2 regions of the Thiobacillus sp. SCN 63-57 genome follow, and region 1 is predicted to be linked to the other one. Evidence: riboswitches for the same ligand, from Rfam matches in the RefSeq annotation. Region 1 holds a riboswitch; the other holds the start of a gene.
The links. A riboswitch is a leader RNA that binds a small molecule or an ion and turns the genes downstream of it on or off. The one in region 1 is predicted to bind cyclic di-GMP.

Region 1 (5,915 bases):
CCAGCGCGGTCGCATTCTCGGTGATTTCGATCACTACCTGGCTGCTGGACAGGCCGACATCCGACAACGCCGCCAGCACCGATTCCGGTGCGAAGGTCGCATCCAGGAGGCTACCGGGCGACAGGTTCACGAACAATCGTCCCGGCAGCTTCAATTGCGCAAACGTCTTGAGGGACGTGTGGACGCAGGCCCAGTCCAGCGCAGTCAGCAGGCCATGCTGTTCGGCCACGCGGAACATCGCCTGCGGCGCGTGCAGCGGGCTGTTCGACGGCCCTCGCGAGAGGGCTTCGTATCCCATCACGCGCCCGTTGGCGAGGTCGAGCACCGGTTGCAGCAGGGTCATCAGGCGTGCGTTGTCCAGGATGTGGTCCAGATGCACGCGTAATTCGTCGTGGCTCATAGGGGGACATAAGGGGGAAGTAGGCCCTCGACGATAGGTGGCCTGCGTTACGGGCGTGTGAAGCCAGGGCAGGGTGGGGCTGAAGTCACGGGGTGCGCAAGAGTGCGCGGGGCGGCGTAAGGTTCCTGGCGTCAAAAAAACTTCATGCCCTTGTCATGGCGTGTGCCTATTCTCTGCTCGCAACAGGGGAGTCCATGCACAATACCAACGAACTGACCGACGAAGAGTGCGGCCATCTGGCGCGCATCCTGCTCGCCTCGCGGCGGGTCACGTTGCGCCATCATTTTTTCAGCTGGATCCATGGCCCGGTGCAGTCGCTCATCCCGCACGAAATCCTGCTGTGCGGCGTGGCGGACGAGAGCGGTTACCTGCTGCACCAGCGCTTTACCGCCTGCCGCTATTTCAAGGACGACCACTATCACCGCGTGATTCACCCGGGCGATGGTCTGATCAGCCAGCTGGCACAGGAATGGCAGGCCTGCGGCGAACCGCGCCTGATCGCCGGGCAGCACGAAGACAGTAGCAACTGGACGGCTCGCCTGACCGACCTCGAACTGAAGAATGTCGCCTTTCACGGCATGGGCTGGACCAATGGCCAGATCAAGGGCTACGCCAGTTTCTCGCGCGTGCGGGTGCCGTTCGACAGCCGGCTCGAACTGTATCTCGACATCCTGCTGCCGCACCTGCTCGCCACCCTGGCCCGCATGCTGTCACATGAATCGCGCACCGGCACGCTCAGCCGACGGCCTGCCGGGCTCATCACCGCGCGCGAGGTCGAGGTGCTGACCTGGGTACGCGACGGCAAGACCAACGACGAAATCGCCGATATCCTCGGCCTGTCCATGCTCACCGTCAAAAACCACCTGCGCCACGCGATGAAAAAATTGGTCGTCCGCACCCGCGGCCAGGCCGTCGCCAAAGCCATTGCGCTGGGATTGCTGCATGCGCATGGCTCGCGTGGCGACATGCAATAGCGTGTGTAACGCGTTTGTGCGTGAGCCGAACGGCTCATATTAGTCTTTGTAATACATCATGGCGTGTCATCGAAACGCCTTACAGTCATTCGGTAAACCTATCCGATAAGGACCGCAGGATATGCCGCATATCGGAGATATCGGTTATCTCTCGTGAAAGAAAGTTTCCCATGCGCGTACCCAATACCAAGGTGTGGCTGAAAACGGAATTTGCCCAGCGTCCCCGTGTCACCAGGTTTCGCCGACCGCTACCGCGAACTGCTGCGCGTGGCCGATGCCGAGATCGACGAGATGGCTGCCAGGGCCGGCGATATTCCTTGCCGGGCGGGCTGCAATTACTGTTGCAAGGACGAACGCATCGTCCTGACTGAAAAGGAAGCCGTGCTCGTCGTCCAGTACATGGAGGAACAACTGGACGCAGGGCAGAAGGACCGGGTCATTGAATCCATCCGTGCCGCCGCACCGACCAGCGACCAGGCCAGCGTGCCCTGCGCGTTCCTGATCGACGAGCGTTGCGCCATCTATGAGAATCGGCCCTTGGCCTGCCGCTCCTATTTTTCCCGCTCGGTGTCCTCGTGCCACGACTTCTTTCTGGACAAATCCAAAATGCCGCAGCGCTTTTCGGCGCCGAAGATGGTCGAGATCGCGGTGCGCGAAGTGACCCGCGCGGCGAAGCACTCGAAGCTGTATGAAATCAATTCCCTGATGCAGCGGATCTACGCCGATCCCGACAAGCCCGCGCGATGGACTGCCGAACGTATGAGCGACGAAAGCGACCTGGCCGACCCGGAGTAGTGCCTTCGCCCCGGTCAATGGGTCGGTTACGTCTTGAGCCAGACAGTCACCAATGCTCTGGGGGTCGCTTCATGAAGTCCTGAAACCGGGTTTTTATCCAGCATTCGGATCAGCGAACGCACGATCCATGAACGACTTCCGAACAGGAAAACCAGCCTGCGACATGAGCCGAAAGGATTAGTTCAGCGGCCGGTCCTCCCTGCATACATGTAACACGCCCCCCCTATTGTTTCGCACAGCGGGATCAGAAGATTTTCTCGTTACGCCAACCCCGTCGCGAGGCGGGTCCGGAAAGCCACGGGTCTTCAGCAAGTTCGAAGAAAGCCGGGTTGCAGGCAGGGCGGCCTCTTGGGCCGACCGCGCAAACGTGGGGGCTGCCCCGACCAATGATTTCTCACCAAAAAGGAGCTTGTTTAATGAACCGCACTCTGAAATTCGCGATGGCCGCCGCCATCGCTTCGATGGGCATCGCCGGCCAGGCCCACGCTTTGACCTCTTCGACCACCAGCACCAGCGGCAGCCTGTTCCTGTATGTTTTTGAAGACCGCGTGGGCAACGAGCCTGAAGCCAACCCGCTGGCCACCAACAGCGCCGTGTTCGATCTGGGTCTGGCCTCGGGCTTCAATACCACTGCCAACAACAGTTGGGACCTCAGCAGCAACAGCGCCTGGACGACCTATGTTTCGACTATCGCTAACACCGCCAATATCCATTGGGGCGTGTTTGGAACGTCTGTTGGGGTGAGCGGTACGGGCACCACTGTTCTGACGACCAAGTCGGTTGACAACGCCATTAACGGCCAGAACGTGAGCAACTTCGCAAGCAATGCCAATAAGTTGACCGGTATTGTTTATGGCGCTGCTTGTTCGAGCTGCGGTTTTAGCGAAATTACTACGGGAGACGCAGCTTCCGCGTCGTGGGATGACAACGGAGGCGTTTTGTCATTGACCTCGGTTCTGACTACTGGCCTGGGGCAGTCGATGAACTTCTATCAGTATGTTTCCACTGGGACTAAGGCAACCAACACTCCTACCGCGACGGCATTCGCCTTCGGCGGTGACGCTGACACCTTCACGCTCGCCAGCAACGGCGTGCTGACGTACACCGCTGTTGCAGCGGTGCCCGAAGCAGAGACCTACGCCATGATGCTCGCCGGCCTGGGTCTGGTCGGCTTCATGGTTCGACGCCGCAAGTTCGTTTAAGCATATTTCCATTCCTGGCGGAACCCCGGTTCCGCCAACCCAATCACTGAAAGGTTAGACATGAAATTCAATACCCTCACCCTGGCCGTGTCCGGCGCCCTGGTCGCGTTGTCCGGCTCCGCGTTCGCCTACAATTTTGCGGACGGTGGCTACACCGCCGCCAACACCGCAGCGATTTATATCTCCGGATCGTCGGCCACCAACAACCAGCTCAAGGCCTGGGCCAAGGGCGTGTTCTGCGATTCGACCAAGCAGGTTTCCTACGACGACGTCGGCACCGACACCAACCAGTTCGCCGTCGTCTGCCAACCCAAGACCGCTTTCGCCGGCTCGTTCGGCAAGACCAACGTCGCCATCATCAAGAACAGCAACGGTGGTTCCGGTAACGGCATCAGCAAGCTGACCGGCACGGGCCTGCAGTTTACGAACGTGTTCCAGGCAAATCCCGTCACCGGCGCACTGACTGCTTCCCGCGTCGCCGACATTGGCGTCTCCGACGAAGAGCCGGCGATCCTGAAGAAGGCACTTGCCTTCACGGGCGCTATTCCTGCCGGTCTCGTGGCTGCGCCGCTGAACGTCACCACCTTTGGCACCCCGGTGACCCTGGGTCTGCGTAACGCACTGCAGGACGCACAAATCGCCTCCGGCGCGCTGCCCGCCAGCTGCTTCGTGGGCAGCGAAACCGAGGCCTGCATGCCCTCGCTCAGCAAGTCGCAGATCGCCTCCATCTTCTCCGGCAACCTGGTGGGCTGGGGTGAACTTGGCCTGACCAACCCGGCCGGCGACGACAACGTCTATATCGCCCGCCGCGTCATCAGCTCGGGCACGCAAACCGCCTCGCGCATGCAGTTCCTGAACGACCCCTGTACCGACGGTGTGGCTGGATTCGTGCCTGGCGACAACGGCGAGGTGAACAACAAGGCCAACGCCTGTAACGCCGCCAGCTACAGCGGCCGCGTGTTTGAAGGCAGCGGTGGCGGCAACGTCGAAACCTGCCTGACCAACCACGACCGCAATGGCCGCTGGGCGATCGGCATCAACTCGCTGGAACTGCCCAGCACGACCGACACCTCCGACGAGTATGTCATCGCCGGCGGTGCGAAGACGGGCAACAAGATCCTGAACAAGGACTATCAGCGTCACATCAAGATCGACGGCATCGCCCCGACTGCCTTCAACACGGCAACGGGTCGCTACACGTTCTGGTACGAGGCCACGATGAACACGATCGGCACTCCTGGCGGCGACGTCGGCGCCCTGCGCACCGCCATGATCACCGGCTTCAACGATCCGGCCGTCCTGATCCCGTTGAACAACACCTTCAACACCACCGCGCTGCTCGGCAAGCCCGCCGGCATCCTGGCCCCGTCCGCTTCCGGCGCGCCGACCGCCACCGAGGCGTCCGAAGCGTCGGTCGCAGCTCAGCCCCTGATGTACTACACCCGCAGCATTTCGGGTGGCCCCAACAGCTGCCAGCCGGCCATGAGCTACTACTCCACCAACATCAACCCCTGATCGGGTTGTAGTCTGAACGACCCGGGGGCGGTGCAATGCCGCGCCTGCCAGTCATGGCAAAACCTGCCCCTCGGGGCAGGTTTTTTTATGGGCTAGGAGTGGCTATCTGAATTGACGAAAGCCTTTCCCGTGGAGGGATTGGCTTGCGTGATGAGCCGTATGGCTCATGGTCGCCGTGCCGTACTGAAACAGCCTTTACCTACACTCATGTCCCTTTGGATTGCTCGCGGACATGTCCGAAATGCACGGAGGAAAAGTGACGATGAGGGCTAGCCTGAGGGGCTTGCTGCTGATGCTGGCGTGTGTGTCCGGCATGGCCCTAGGCGCGCCCGAGACCGCCACCTCGCCCAAGCTGGATCTGCTTGAGTTTCAGGTCGAGGGCAATACGGTGCTCTCCCAGATGGCCATCGAGGAGGCGGTGTATCCGCTCCTTGGGCCGGGTAAAAGTGTGGCCGACGTCGAGAAGGCGCGCGCCGCGCTTGAGCAGGCCTATCACGATGCGGGCTATCTGACGGTCTATGTCAGCGTGCCGGAGCAAAAGGTGAACAACGGCGTGGTGGTGCTGAAGGTAACCGAGGGCGTGATCGAGCGTACTCGCGTGACCGGCGCGCAATACACCTTGCCTTCGCGCATCCGCAGCGAGGCACCCTCCACCGCGGAAGGGGCCGTTCCCAATTTCAACGATATGCAGCGCGAACTGGCAGCGGTCAGCCGCGCGCCCGGCGTGCATGTGACGCCCACGCTGGAGCCCGGGCGCAGGCCAGGCACCACAGTGCTCGAACTGAAGGTGAGCGACACCCCGCCGGTGTCGGCCTGGCTCGACTACAACAATGCCCATAGCGCCAATACATCCGACACGCGGCTGGCCGGCGGCATCAGCTACAGCAATCTGTTCCAGCGCGCCCGGACCTTGTCCCTGACGTACCAGACCGCGCCCACCAATCCGTCCGAAGGGAGCGCCGTGTCGGCATCCTACGTGGTGCCGCTGGCGGATTACCAGCGCTATCTGTCGGTGTACGCCGTGCATTC
Region 2 (5,915 bases), on a different contig from region 1:
CCGACACCCGGCGTGTGGACTTCCACACCAAGGTAATCGTTTTCGGGGTGAGCGGCGGCAATCTCGGCCAGCCCCTCGCCCATGCCGAAACCGATTTCCAGAATGCGGGGGGCCGACCGGCCGAACACGGCGTCGAGATCGATCACGCCGGGCTGGTAGGGCAGCATGAACCGTGGTCCGATCTCGGCCAGTGCACGCGCCTGGCCGGAACCGACGCGTCCGGCGCGCAGCACATAGGAACGGATGCGCGGATGCGCGCCGGTTTCGCTCGTCATGCTGTCATTTGCCGCCTGTAATGAGGCCGCTGGTCGGCGAGCTCGGGCTCGCTTGGTAGATCTTCTTCGGCATGCGGCCGGCGAGGAAGGCCTCGCGCCCGGCCTCCACCGCCTTCTTCATCGCCGAGGCCATCAGCACGGGATTGCCCGCGCCTGCAATCGCAGTGTTCATCAATACGGCATCGCAGCCCAGTTCCATCGCGATGGTGGCGTCGCTCGCTGTCCCCACACCGGCATCGACGATCACCGGCACCGACAGCCGATCGATGATGATCTGCAAATTCCACGGATTGAGAATGCCCATGCCGGAGCCGATCAGGCTTGCCAGCGGCATCACCGCGACACAGCCGATGTCCTCCAGCTGTTTGGCGGCGATGGGGTCGTCGGACGTGTAGACCATGACCTGGAAGCCATCCTTGACCAGCACCTCGGCGGCCCGGATCGTTTCGGACACGTTGGGATACAGCGACTCGGCGTCACCCAGCACTTCGAGCTTGACCAAGGAATGGCCGTCGAGCAGCTCGCGCGCCAGGCGCAGGGTACGGATCGCATCGTCTGCCGTGTAGCAGCCCGCGGTATTGGGCAGATACGTGTATTTCGACGGCGGCAGCGCATCCAGCAGGCTGGGCTGGCTGGCGTCCTGGCCGATGTTGGTACGGCGGATCGCGACGGTGACGATCTGCGCGCCCGAGGCCTCGACCGCGAGACGCGTCTGTTCGAAATCCTTGTATTTTCCTGTGCCGACCAGCAGACGGGAGGCATAGGGTTGTCCGGCGATGACGAGAGGTTCCATGGGGGTGAGGGTGAGGGGTGAGGGGTGAGAGGTGAGGGGTAAATGGTGGCGTGCCGGCTGGCTCAACCGCCGCCGACCGCGACCACGATTTCGAGCCGGTCGCCAGATACAAGCTGCGTATCCGCGTGCCGGCTCTTTGGCACGATCGCGCCGTTGCGCTCGATCGCGATGCGCTTGCCAGCCAGGTCGAGGGTCTCGACGAGCCGGGCAAGTGAAAGCGGAGCTGGAAAGCTGCGGGATTCGCCGTTGATGAGCAGTTCAATCACAAAGCGCTTCTTCTATCGGAGGTGTGCAAGTTTCAGTATCATGACGGATTCTACCCTGAAGGGTACCGATACCGCGCGGGCGTCGTATAGTGGCATTACCTGAGCTTCCCAAGCTCATGAGTCGCCCGCTCCAGATATGGCTTGCCGCCGATTGATTGGGGTAACTCCTGATAGTGTTAAGGCCATGAATACCAAGCCCGCCCCGTCCTCCCCCGACGCCTTGCTGCACGAGGTCGATGCGCGCATGACGCAGGCGTTGGACAATTTCTTCCAGCGCAGTCGCACCGCGATCCAGGACACCATCTTCCGGGTGCTGGCCGACCGGATGGACACCCCGCACGTCGCCACCGGACAAACCTGTCTCGACCTGCTCAACACCAGTCCGGAAGCCTTGTCCACCGCGTTTGCCGACCAGTTTCGCCGCCACCTCGCCCGGCCCGAGACATTTCCCCGTCACCACGGCGATCCTGCGCCCGAACTGCAGCTGGTGGACGACGACACGCTCAAGCGTCAACTGGCCGAAGAGAAGCTTGCTGCCGACATGACCGAAACGCTGCGCGCCGACATGCTGCCGCTGTTCCGCCGCATCCAGGCGGTGCAACGGGCCAAGCAGGAAAAAAACACGAACCATCCCGATGCCTACGGCCCGCTTCCGGTCGTTCGCGCCCTTTCACGCGCACTTGATTCGCAAGGCATGAGTTCGGCATGCGGTACCTTTTTGCTCGAATGCGTACGCGCGCCGCTGCTCGATACGCTGAAACACACTTACACGGCGCTCAATCAATTTCTCAGCATGGTCGATCTTCCCGACCTTCCGGTGCCGGATGCCCCCCGTCCATCCCCGTCCCGACGAAGCGAGCCTGACGTAGGACACGCTGTGCTGGCGCATATCCAGTCCGCCTCCGCCGCCGGAGGAACAGGCCCAGCAAGCGGAGGGTCTTCAACCGGGCTGCTCCAGGGTGCCCCGCCGCGCAGCCTGGTCGACAGCCTGGTCGACAGCCTGGCCGACTGGCATGCCTTCCCCCCCGGACCCACAAGCGCCGGCGGCGAAACACCGTCCTTGGTCCTGCGACAACTGCAGCAGGATGCACGCCAAGCCGGCACCGGTGCATTCGATCTCGCCATACTGGATGCCTTGGCAGGCCTGTTCGAATTCATCCTCGACGATCCCGCCGTCTCGCCGAACTACAAGGTCGAGATCGCGCACCTGCAGATCCCGGCCCTCAGGGTGGCGCTCATTTCGCCCGAGTTTTTCAGCGACGACCAACACCCGGCACGCCAACTGATCGACCTGATGGGCCAGTTCTCCCGACGCTTTCCCGAAGGCGACGCGACGCACCACAGCGCGCTCGAGCAAATCCATACCGCCTGCGCCACCGTTCTCGACGACGCCGATCACCCGAACGAGGCTTTTGCCCGGGCACACAGCGCACTCGCCGTCTGGCTGGCGGGCGAGGATGCGCGCACGGAAGTCGCACTGAATGCTGAAGTCGCGCATCTGGAGCAGATCGAGCGGCAGGAACTGGGCACGCTGCTGGCGCTGGAAAACCTGAATGACCTGACCGAACGCTATCCTGCCCCGGAATCCGTCCTGCGGCGGCTGGAAACCGCCTGGGTTCCGCATATGGCCTCCCTGTACATGGCCGAATCCGGCGAAGGCCCCGACTGGCGGGCGGCCTGCCAGACCCTGCAGAATCTTTTCCTCAGCCTGCAGACGCCCGACAGCGATACCACGCGCGAAACCCGACTGCAATCGATCCCCGCCATCAATGCCGCATTGCGGCAGGGCCTCCTGGCCCAGGGGGCCGAACCAGCGCAATTGAAAGATTTCTTCAGCGCCATCACGGCCACTCAGGAATGCTGGATCCGCCCTGCCCTGGGACATCGCGAAGCGCGGGTGAGCACATTTACCCCGAAGCGCATCTCGCAAGCGCAAATCGAATCGTTGGCCGACCAGGTGCCGGCCCCACAGGAAAACGATCCCGCCCTGCTGCAGGCGCAACAATTGATCGAGGGCGACTGGGTGGATTTCGACCCGCCTTACGAGGGTCTTGCGACTGCCCGCGTGGCCTGGGTCGGCGTACGTGGCTACCTGCTGTTTTGTGACAGCGAAGGCGAGCAGCGCTTTTCACTGGATTGCGAGGGACTCGCGGTGGAAATCCGGACCGGCCGGGCTCGGATTCCGGAGCAGTCACTAACCCGAAATGCCATGCTGCGCCTTAAGGACAGCTTGGTAAACGGTCGCGCTTAATATTTCGGCTTCGACTACACTCAAGTTTCGTTCAGCTTGGCCGATAGGTCAGTTATGCGGTTGTGTGTCGATTTTTCGGCGCAATCGCCGACCACCGAACAGGGCAAACCCGCCGCGAGGCAGGGACGCAAAGTTACCGGTCTCGCCCGCCACATCCGGCTGACGAGATAGCGGGGCCGCCGGCAGTACTCCTGTCACGCGTACACCCTCCGTTGGCCGGCCAGCCGCCGATACCGCGAGGTGATCCCCATGGAGCGCGAGATGCCAGACAATTCAGTCGTAGTTAACCTCAATCAATTCGAGCGAGCGCGCCGTGCGCAGGTCTCCGCCGAGACTTTGTCCGTCCTGCACGGCTGCCGCGACCTGCTGATCGAAGGTGCGACCCGTGTGCTGACTCGGCAGACCGAGGCCATGGAAAACACCCTGCTGGCAATGGCCGACCGTTCGCCTTTGCTGGACACACGCAATACGTATTACGGCGCCCAGGGCATCCTCAACAAGCAGGCCAACGAATTACTGAGTGCCTGCAAGGACGCCTACTGCCAGAACTTCAGCGATTTTGCGCTCAATCGCGAGAAAACGACCGGCAGCGAATTGCTCGAACTGTCCCTGGTGGACGACCAGGATTTCGAAATCACGCTGGCAGTCGATAAAGCCACCTCGCGACTGCGCTTCAACTGCGCCGAGGAACTGGTTGCCCTGGATGCTCGTATTGCCCATCTGCTGGGCCGCAGCGATCTGGCCGAGAACGACAACCCGCTGGGCCCGCGTGCGCTGTGCGAAGCGATGCTCGACGGCATCACCCGCATGCAGCTGGAACAGGACGTGCGAATCGTTCTGCTGAACCAGTTCGATCTGGTGCTCACCACCGAACTCGCCCACATCTACCAGGCCATCAACCGCCATCTGATCGACCGCGGCATCCTGCCTGACCTGAAAGTCGGCGCGAAGAACCGGGCACAAAGCTCGGGACCCGCCCAACACGGCACACCCTCTGCCGGTACGGGCCCTGCCATGCAGGGACAAACCGGCGGCGACATGTTCAGGCTGTTCGAGCAGCTCGCGCATGGCGGCGCGCCGGCCACAGGCGGATATGCCGCCGGTACCGGTGCGGGCGGTGGCAGTGCGTCGGCCGGGCTTGCCGGCTTCAGCCTGCTTGATTCGCTCAGCCAGCTTCAATCCGGCGCCCTCATGCTGCCCGGAGGCGGACGCTTCGAACTGCCCCTGCTGGAAGCCACCAATGTCAGCAACGTGCTGCGCAGCTTGCAGCAAAGCCCAGTCATGCAGGCAGCCAGCCCGCTCGATGCGGTGCTGGTGGACGCTGTGGCCATGCTGTTCGACGTGGTGTTCGACGAAGCCTCCATCCCCGATCGCCTCAAGGCCCAAATTGCGCGCCTGCAGATTCCGGTGCTGAAGGCGGCGATGCTGGACCGCAATTTCTTCTCACAGTCGAATCATCCGGTGCGCCGCATGCTGGATGCGATCGCCACGCTTTCCGTACACCTGCCCGACAACGAGACGGGTAATGCCCGTCTCGATGCCATCTCGCAAGTGGTCAGCCGGGTGCTGGACAGTTTCGAGCAGGACATTGCCGTATTCGAATCCGCTGCCATCGAGCTGGAGGCCATGGCCTCCACTCTGGAAGAAACGCTCGAGGAAACGGTGGATGTCAGCCTGCAACCGGATATCGCCCAGATCAAGCAAAGCGAACGCGCCGAACTCGCGCCGGTCATCGTGCATGATTTCATCAATCGCGCGCTCAAGGACCAACAGGCAGGCGATGCGGTGCGCGAATTCCTGCGCCGCGACTGGGCGCAGTTGCTTACCCAGGATTACATCAGCGAAGGCGAGCAGGGCGCGCATTTCAACAGCCATGTCGAAACCATGCGCGAACTGGTCTGGAGCGTGCAACCCAAGGCGGATATGGATGCACGCCTGATGCTGGTGCGCATTCTGCCCGGGCTGCTGAAGCGCCTGCGTGAAGGTACGGCAGAAATCGACCTGCCGCAAAAACTCTCCGATCGTTTCTTCGCCACCCTGGTCATCCTGCACGCCAACGCGGTACGGCCCAATGCCCAGCCGGTTCCGTTGCCCGACATCACCCCCGAAGAAATCGAAGCGCTCGCGCCTGCCGTACCGGAAGCCCCCCCGATCGTGGCAGCCGAAGCCGAGCCGGCCACGCCTGAAGTGGAAGACGAATTCACCCAGCGCGCCCTTGCCCTGAACAAGGGCGACTGGGTGGAATTCCACTACGATGACGGCACGTTCCGCTGGGCACGACTGGGCTGGGTCAGCAGCATCAAGAACACCTACCTGTTCTCGGATCAGGA

Region 2: linked by a shared signal. The riboswitch ahead of ABT23_RS10735 (DUF1631 domain-containing protein) and the one ahead of ABT23_RS05940 (PEP-CTERM sorting domain-containing protein) in region 1 are both predicted to bind cyclic di-GMP.

The regions. Positions count from the first base shown of each region.
Region 1 covers NZ_MEGP01000013.1:45,807-51,721, forward strand. The annotation lists gene ABT23_RS05925 (GGDEF domain-containing protein) at 1-400, opposite strand, end outside; gene epsA (XrtB/PEP-CTERM-associated transcriptional regulator EpsA) at 595-1,374, shown strand; gene ABT23_RS05935 (YkgJ family cysteine cluster protein) at 1,600-2,169, shown strand; cyclic di-GMP riboswitch class I at 2,424-2,506, shown strand; gene ABT23_RS05940 (PEP-CTERM sorting domain-containing protein) at 2,586-3,371, shown strand; gene ABT23_RS05945 (hypothetical protein) at 3,432-4,886, shown strand; gene ABT23_RS05950 (POTRA domain-containing protein) at 5,149-5,915, shown strand, end outside.
Region 2 covers NZ_MEGP01000024.1:66,660-72,574, reverse strand. The annotation lists gene trmB (tRNA (guanosine(46)-N7)-methyltransferase TrmB) at 1-275, opposite strand, end outside; gene ABT23_RS10750 (thiazole synthase) at 280-1,068, opposite strand; gene thiS (sulfur carrier protein ThiS) at 1,131-1,334, opposite strand; gene ABT23_RS10740 (DUF1631 family protein) at 1,519-3,585, shown strand; cyclic di-GMP riboswitch class I at 3,678-3,769, shown strand; gene ABT23_RS10735 (DUF1631 domain-containing protein) at 3,847-5,915, shown strand, end outside.